2 regions of the Staphylococcus epidermidis genome follow, and region 2 is predicted to be linked to the other one. Evidence: predicted binding sites of a transcription regulator. Region 2 holds the regulator's gene; the other holds the start of a gene.

Region 1 (4,589 bases), 260 kb from region 2:
TCATATCGATGACTTAATTAGAGGTATTTTATTTACTATCAATCATGATAACGCTGAAGGTCCATTTAATTTAACTGCACCTATTCCTGAAAGACAAAATTTATTTGGTTATACTTTAGCACGTGCGATGCATAAACCACATGAAACGTGGGCACCTAAATTGATACTACGTGCAGTGCTAGGTCAGATGTCTACTGTCATATTAGATACACAAAAAGTACTTCCAAATAAATTACATGCACTAGGTTTTGAGTTTAAGTATAATAATTTAAGAAATGCTTTAGATGATTTAATTAAAGCTTAAGAATTACATCGTAAGAAGAAGGGATATAAAATGAAAGATACTCAGTTAACATATATATTATTAATCATTGCAAGTATTTTATTAATTGCTAATGGTATATTTGCATTTGAACGTACGTTATCAATGATATTAATGTCGATATTATTTATATTAGTTGGAATCATTTTATTATCAACAACATTGAATACCATGTATCAATCATCAAAACACTCAAAACGTTAAATTTCATCAGTTTAAAGTAACAATCATTTTATTAAACATAGATAAATGAAAATCTCTCGGTTTGAATAACACTTTTAATAAATGAAAAACGGTAATAATCCATTTTGTAAGGTATTTATCTTTTTTTAATTACATCGTTTTTTCTAAATCTATATTCATATATTATTTAAAATAAAAACCCTAGTAGACAAATGACAAAATATACATTGTCGTCTACTAGGGTTTTGTGTATTAATCAATAATCATACAACGTTTATTTTATTATTTTTCTGGTTCCATTACTTCATCAATTAATCCATATTCTTTAGCTTCTGCAGCTGTTAAGAAGTTGTCGCGATCAGTATCTTGTTGAATTTTTTCAATTGATTGACCTGTACGTTCTGATAAAATACGATTTAATTTTTCACGTGTTTTTAAAATATGATTTGCTGCAATTTCAATTTCAGTTGCTTGTCCTTGTGCACCACCTAATGGTTGGTGAATCATAACTTCAGCATTAGGTAGCGCAAATCGTTTACCTTTTGCACCTGCTGCTAACAAGAATGAACCCATAGACGCTGCCATACCAATACAGATTGTTTGAACGTCTGGTTTGATATGTTGGATAGTATCATAAATAGCAAATCCAGCAGTTACACTGCCACCTGGTGAATTAATATATAAATAAATATCCTTTTCAGAATCTTGCGCTTGCAAGAATAATAATTGTGACACAATAGAGTTAGCTACGTTATCATCAATTTGAGAACCTAGCATGATAATACGGTCTTTCAACAAACGTGAATATATATCATACGCACGTTCACCGCGGTTAGTTGTTTCAATAACTGTAGGAATTAAATTCATTTATTTTTCCTCCTTATAATAACTGTTAAAATTATTTTACCTTAAAAGTCAAAAATGGTCAAAGATTAAGCTTATTAATCAAAAATTCAATTTGACGCTTAACCTTTTCATTTGTAAACTAGAATTATCGTTTTCATTGTACCGTCATTATTGAACGACGTACAGAAATGTGATTATTTCAATATTTACCCCTCGTAGTGTAATGGATAACACATAAGATTCCGGTTCTTAAAATAGAGGTTCGATTCCTCTCGAGGGGGTTGCTGAATGATGAGGAGATTTTAATGTCTGAGCTTATTTGTAATCTCAGTCTTAAAATCTCATTTTTTATAATTCAATTTGTTCACCATTTCTTATTTTATCCGCTAATTCATTCAACTTTCTTAAACGGTGATTCATACCTGATTTAGATATAGGCCCTGTAGAAACCATCTCACCCAATTCTTTTAACGATATTTCTTGATGTTCTACTCTGAGCTTCGCTACTTCTCTTAAACGATCAGGTAAATTTTCAAGCCCAATTTCTTCATCAATTAATTGTATACTTTCAACCTGTTTCATTGCTGCGCTAACAGTTTTATTAAGATTTGCTGTTTCACAATTAACAAGACGATTAACCGAATTACGCATATCACGGACAATTCTTACATCTTCAAACTTTAACAATGCTTGATAGCCACCTATCAAACTAAGAAAGTCGGAAATTTTTTCAGCTTCTTTAAGATACGCAATACTCCCTTTTTTACGTTCCAAATGTTTCGCATTGAGTTCATAACTATTCATCAATTTAGTAAGACCTTCGGAATGATCTTCATATTGTGAAAAAATTTCAAGATGATATGAAGATGTTTCAGGATTATTTACAGAACCACCTGCTAAGAAAGCCCCTCTTAAATAACTTCTTTTCATTTCATCATCTTTAATCATATCCGGATCAATATCGTGAGTAAAAACTCCCTTTTTTAAAATTCCTAAATCATTTAGTATTTCTTTCGCTAACATCTTTGTTCGACATATATAAATATTGTTTTTTTTCAATTTCATCTTTTTTCTAACTAAAATTTCAACTTCAACATTAAATATACGTTTGATAAGAGAGTAAATTCGACGAGCTGTTGTCGCATTTTCTGTCTGTACATTAATTACAAACTGTTGATTTGATAGACTAAGTGCGCCATTCATGCGAATTAATGCACTGAGCTCTGCTTTAGCATTCGATTCGTCAACTTCTATGCGTGTTAGTTCATTTTTCATATCTGATGCAAAGCTCATTGAACACTCACCCTTCCTAACCCTTTTTTCTATTCTTATTTATAGTATCGCCAATGAGGTGTAAAGTTATTTTCTAATTCTAAACACACACTTAAGCTATCATATCATAACTACGAATTCGCTTATAATTATTTCTTTTTATCACTAGGAGTAAAGCGAATTGTACTTGTTAATTCTAAGGCAAGTTCATAAATCATTTTTGATAATACTTTTGTGTTATGTCTGACATAGTGTTCATTAGATATTTCAACTAAATTAGATGCCGTTAAAACTCTAATTCCACTATCTTTTAATTGTTCTTTATGTACTGCTACTGGTTTCGAATTCTTTTCTTCATATCGTTGTAAAACATCTTTACTATAGGATTCTGAGCTACATATGACAAAATCAATAAATGGTTCACCAACTTGTCGAGTAAGTGCATCAATATGCTCTTTGACATCATAATTATCAGTCTCGCCTGGTTGTGTCATAACATTAGATACATAAAGTTTTGGAGCAGATGTACGTAATAATGCTTCTGAAATACCTTTGACACATAAATTTGATATAACACTTGTATATAATGAACCTGGTCCTAAGACAATTAAATCTGCTTGTTCTAAAGCTTCTATCGCTTCATTCATTGGTTCAACATCACTTGGTTCTAAAAACACACGATCTATTTTTTTATGTGTTTTAGGTATATTAGTTTCTCCATGTACAATTTCACCGTCTTCCATCACCGCGTTGAGTTGCACACTTGCGTTTGTTGAAGGGATGACTTGGCCTTTAATATTTAAAACTTTGCTTAACTCTTTAATAGCGTGTCCAAAATCATTAGTAATGTTAGTCATTCCAGCAATAACTAAATTACCTAATGAATGCCCATCTACTTGATTTTCACCAAAACGGTACTGGAACAATTGAGTTAATATCGATTCTGAGTCACTTAAAGCAGCAATGACATTACGAATATCACCAGGCGCTGGAATATCCATGACATCTCTAATTTTCCCCGTGCTCCCACCATTGTCCGCTACAGTAACAATGGCAGTAATGTCTATTGGAAATTCTCTAAGGCCTCTAGCAAGGACAGAAAGTCCAGTGCCACCACCAATAAGTACTACATTCATTTGTTTCATTATCTCTCTCCACTTTCAATATGCGCATCTCTATGATGCACATAAACATTATATTCAAAAATCTCGTTAAGATATTCAGCTAAACGTTTAGCTAATGCGACTGATCGATGTTGTCCACCCGTACAACCTATAGCAATAACCAATTGCGATTTACCTTCTTTTTTGTAGCCAGGAATCATAAATTTTAATAAATCTGTTAATTTATCAAAAAATATTTGGGTTTCTTTCCACTTCATAACGTAATTGTACACTGGCTCATCTAAACCAGTAAATGGACGCAATTCCTCTACATAGTAGGGATTAGGTAGAAATCTGACATCAAAAACTAAATCAGCATCCATTTGTATACCATGCTTGAAACCGAAACTTGTCACGTTGATTGTAAATGTTTCAAAGTTTTCATCTAAATAAAACTTTGAAATGCGTTGCTTTAATTCTTTAGGTTTTAATTTTGTTGTATCAATCACGTAATTAGCGATACTTCGGATTTCTGATAGATGTTCACGTTCCTCATTTATTGCATCTATTAATGATCTTTGTCCTTGTTCATTTAGTGGGTGCGCTCTTCTTGATTCTTTATAACGTGAAATAATTTTTTCAGTTTTAGCTTCTAAAAACATAACATCTAAAATCACGTCATTACGACTTTTAATAATATCAATTTCTTTAACTAGAGATTTAAATAATTCCTTACCTCTTAAATCTATTGCAATTGCTACTTTTTGCAATGAAGGATTTCCTTGAGCCATCAATTCTACAAATTTAGGTAATAGTACAGGTGGTAAATTATCTACACAGAAAAATCCCATATCTTCGAGACT
Region 2 (4,589 bases):
AGAGGTAATTCCTTTAGCATGTTCCGATAATCCAGTCGCTTTACCTAAATCTTGCATTGCTACAAATTCATTAGATAGTAATTTTGTAGCCATTACTGAACCAGATTGAACTGCATCTTGCCACGGTATTCCAGTTAAGAAAGCGAAAGGTGCAAAAATAAATCCAATAAGCGTTTGGAAGTTCCATTGAATAGCACCGCCAGACATAAAGCTTAAGATTCCACTCACCATTCCATTTAATAAAGCAATAATTGCAATATAACCTATCAGCATAGCGCCTACAATAACTGCTACTTTAAATCCATCTAGTATATACTCCCCAAGCATTTCAAAGAAAGATTGTTTTTTTGTTTCGTTCTCAGCAATTAATAATTTGTCGTCTTCCTCATTGACTTTATAAGGATTAATGATAGATGCAATGATAAAACCACCAAATAAGTTAAGCACTACTGCAGTCACAACATATTTTGGTTCAATAAGTGTAAAATAAGCGCCTATAATTGATGCTGATACCGTTGACATCGCTGAAGCAGTTAATGTATATAAGCGTTGTTTAGGTATGTAAGGTAATTGTTTTTTTAATGAGATAAAGACTTCAGATTGTCCTAGAATTGCTGCCGCGACCGCATTGTAAGATTCTAAACGGCCCATTCCATTAATTTTTGAAATTAAAAATCCCAATAAGTTAATAATTAGTGGAAGTATTCGTGTATATTGTAATATACCTATCAATGCTGAAATAAAAACAATAGGTAACAAAACGCTAAAGAAGAATGGTGGTTGTTTAGGATCAATAAATTTAAAGCCACCAAATACAAAATTGACACCGACCGCTGCTTTAGCTAATAAATAATTAAAACCATCTGAAATACTCCCAATAACTGAAATTCCCAAATTAGTTTTAAGTAATATAAATGCAAATATTAGTTGAATTACTAATAGCAATCCAACATATCGCCAGCGAATATTTTTTCTGTCTGAACTAAATAAAACTGCGAGTGCTAAAAAGAAAATGATTCCTAATATCCCAATCACAATATGCATATTTCTTCATTCCTTTAAATTTTTTCTATTTTCTATCATACAACAAAATGAACACGCTAACATCATTAATTTGAAATTTTAAAATCAAATTGGTTGAAAAAGGTCAAAGATGGTCATATAATATAGTCAAAGAAGGTCAAAAAAGAGGTGATATCTATGCACAATATGTCCGACATCATAGAACAATACATTAAGCGGTTATTTGAAGAAGCAGATGAAGATGTTGTAGAAATACAACGCGCTCATATTGCTCAACGTTTCGATTGTGTTCCTTCTCAACTTAACTATGTTATTAAGACACGTTTTACTAATGAACATGGTTATGAAATAGAAAGTAAACGTGGTGGCGGTGGTTACATTCGAATCACTAAAATTGAAAATAAAGATGCAACAGGTTATATTAATCACTTACTACAATTAATAGGTCCATCTATTTCTCAACAACAAGGGTATTATGTCATAGATGGTTTGTTAGATAAAGGTTTGATCAATGAAAGAGAAGCTAAAATGATACAGACCATTATTGATAGAGAAACTTTAAAAATGGATGTTGTTGCACGCGATATTATAAGAGCTAATATCTTAAAACGATTACTACCAGTTATTAATTATTACTAGGTTAGGTGAGGTGTTTAAAATTGCTTTGTGAAAATTGCCATTTTAATGAAGCGGAAGTTAAACTTACTGTTAAAGGTATAGATAGTACGCATGAAAAATGGGTATGTTCAGTATGTGCCCAAGGAGAAAATCCCTGGTTACATTCTAATGATGATAATACGTATCATACACACCAAGACGATATAGAAGAAGCATTTGTAGTGAAACAGATACTTCAACACCTCGCTGCAAAACATGGTATTAATTTTCATGAGATGGCATTTAAAGAAGAAAAAAAATGTCCAACGTGTCAGATGACACTTAAGGATATTGCACATGTTGGTAAGTTTGGGTGTGCTGATTGTTATGCTACGTTTAAAGAAGACATCATTGATATAGTTCAACGTGTTCAAGGTGGTCAATTTGAGCATGTAGGAAAAACACCACAATCATCTTATAAGAAACTTGCAATAAAAAAGCAAATTGAAGAAAAATCAAAATATCTAAATAAATTGATAGATGATCAAGAGTTTGAAGAGGCAGCGATTGTTCGTGATGAAATTAAAGCTTTAAAAAGTGAAAGCGAGGTGTCTCATGATGAGTAATATCCATACTAATATTAGTGAGTGGATGAAGATGTCTGAGGAGACACCTGTTATTATTTCTTCCAGAATTCGATTAGCTAGAAATCTTGAAAACCATGTCCACCCACTTATGTTCCCTTCAGAGCAAGAAGGATATCGAGTGATAAATGAAGTTCAAGATGCGCTTCCCAACTTAACTTTAAATCGATTAGATACGATGGATCAACAAAGTAAAATGAAATTGGTTGCGAAACATCTTGTGAGTCCTGAACTAGTGAAACAACCTGCTTCAGCAGTAATGTTAAATGATGATGAATCGGTAAGTGTTATGATAAACGAAGAAGATCATATACGAATACAGGCTCTAGGAACTGATTTATCGCTAAAGGATTTATATCAACGCGCTTCTAAAATTGATGATGAATTAGATAAAGCGTTAGACATTAGTTATGATGAGCATTTAGGATATTTAACTACCTGTCCTACTAATATTGGTACAGGAATGCGTGCAAGTGTGATGCTACATTTACCTGGACTCTCCATTATGAAAAGAATGAACAGAATTGCACAAACAATTAATCGTTTTGGATTTACAATTCGAGGTATATACGGAGAAGGGTCACAAGTATATGGTCACATTTATCAGGTTTCAAACCAACTTACACTAGGGAAAACAGAAGAAGACATTATCGATAACTTAACTGAAGTTGTAAATCAAATTATAAATGAAGAAAAGCAAATAAGAGAAAGACTTGATAAACACAATCCTGTAGAGACACTGGATAGAGTTTATCGATCATTAGGTGTACTACAAAACAGTAGAATTATTTCTATGGAAGAAGCCTCATATCGTTTGAGCGAAGTGAAACTAGGTATTGATTTGAATTATATTTTGCTTGAAAATTTTAAATTTAATGAATTAATGGTAGCAATACAGTCACCATTTTTAATAGATGACGATGATAATAGAACAGTAAATGAAAAAAGAGCTGATTTATTAAGAGAACATATAAAATAGGAGGTATTTATACATGTTATTTGGTAGATTGACTGAGCGTGCACAACGTGTGTTGGCACATGCACAAGAGGAAGCAATTCGTTTGAACCATTCTAATATTGGAACAGAACATCTTTTGCTTGGTTTAATGAAAGAGCCAGAAGGTATAGCTGCAAAGGTATTAGAAAGTTTTAATATTACTGAAGATAAAGTCATCGAAGAAGTTGAAAAACTTATCGGTCACGGTCAAGAGCAAATGGGCACACTACATTATACACCGAGAGCAAAAAAAGTAATTGAACTGTCTATGGATGAAGCTCGAAAGCTACATCATAACTTTGTAGGAACAGAGCATATACTATTAGGTTTAATTAGAGAAAATGAAGGTGTTGCAGCACGTGTATTTGCAAACCTAGATTTAAATATTACTAAAGCACGTGCCCAAGTTGTAAAAGCTTTAGGAAGTCCAGAAATGAGTAATAAAAATGCGCAAGCTAATAAGTCTAATAACACGCCTACTTTAGATGGATTAGCTAGAGATTTAACTGTTATTGCTAAAGATGGAACGTTAGATCCAGTCGTAGGACGAGATAAAGAAATTACTCGTGTAATTGAAGTTTTAAGTCGTCGTACTAAAAATAATCCTGTGCTAATTGGTGAACCCGGTGTTGGTAAAACAGCAATTGCTGAAGGACTTGCGCAAGCAATTGTTAAAAATGAAGTACCAGAAACTTTAAAAGACAAACGTGTAATGTCATTAGATATGGGTACAGTCGTAGCTGGCACTAAATATCGTGGTGAATTTGAAGAAAGATTGAAAAAAGTTATGGAGGAAATTCATCAAGCTGGTAATGTTATTCTATTTATCGATGAACTTCATACTTTAGTTGGCGCTGGTGGCGCAGAAGGAGCAATTGATGCATCTAATATTTTAAAACCCGCTTTAGCTCGTGGAGAATTGCAATGTATAGGTGCCACAACATTAGATGAATATCGTAAAAATATAGAAAAAGACGCTGCATTAGAACGTCGTTTCCAACCAATTCAAGTGGATGAACCTACAGTTGAAGACACGATTGAAATCTTAAAAGGATTACGTGACCGTTATGAGGCTCATCACAGAATTAATATCTCAGATGAAGCTTTAGAAGCGGCTGCTAAATTGAGTGATCGTTATGTTTCAGATCGTTTCTTGCCAGATAAAGCCATTGACTTAATTGATGAGGCAAGTTCAAAAGTTAGACTTAAAAGTCATACAACGCCAAGTAATTTAAAAGAGATTGAACAAGAAATTGATAAAGTAAAAAATGAAAAAGATGCTGCAGTTCATGCTCAAGAATTTGAAAATGCCGCTAATTTAAGAGATA

The links. The regulator CtsR, encoded in region 2, represses protease genes until heat stress. The targets are predictions, from matches to a motif close to ATGGTCAATAAAGGTCAAACA.
Region 1: clpP (ATP-dependent Clp endopeptidase proteolytic subunit ClpP) is a predicted target of CtsR. The motif match lies at 1,417-1,437, and genes of this name have one in related genera.

What each region holds. Positions count from the first base shown of each region.
Region 1 covers NZ_AP019721.1:1,977,922-1,982,510, forward strand. The annotation lists gene FNL83_RS09690 (TIGR01777 family oxidoreductase) at 1-304, shown strand, start outside; gene FNL83_RS09695 (hypothetical protein) at 335-526, shown strand; gene clpP (ATP-dependent Clp endopeptidase proteolytic subunit ClpP) at 788-1,372, opposite strand; tRNA gene FNL83_RS09705 (tRNA-Arg) at 1,561-1,632, shown strand; gene whiA (DNA-binding protein WhiA) at 1,700-2,644, opposite strand; gene FNL83_RS09715 (gluconeogenesis factor YvcK family protein) at 2,773-3,768, opposite strand; gene rapZ (RNase adapter RapZ) at 3,768-4,589, opposite strand, start outside.
Region 2 covers NZ_AP019721.1:2,239,911-2,244,499, reverse strand. The annotation lists gene FNL83_RS11025 (NupC/NupG family nucleoside CNT transporter) at 1-1,044, opposite strand, end outside; gene FNL83_RS11020 (CtsR family transcriptional regulator) at 1,201-1,662, shown strand; gene FNL83_RS11015 (UvrB/UvrC motif-containing protein) at 1,683-2,246, shown strand; gene FNL83_RS11010 (protein arginine kinase) at 2,236-3,243, shown strand; gene FNL83_RS11005 (ATP-dependent Clp protease ATP-binding subunit) at 3,257-4,589, shown strand, end outside.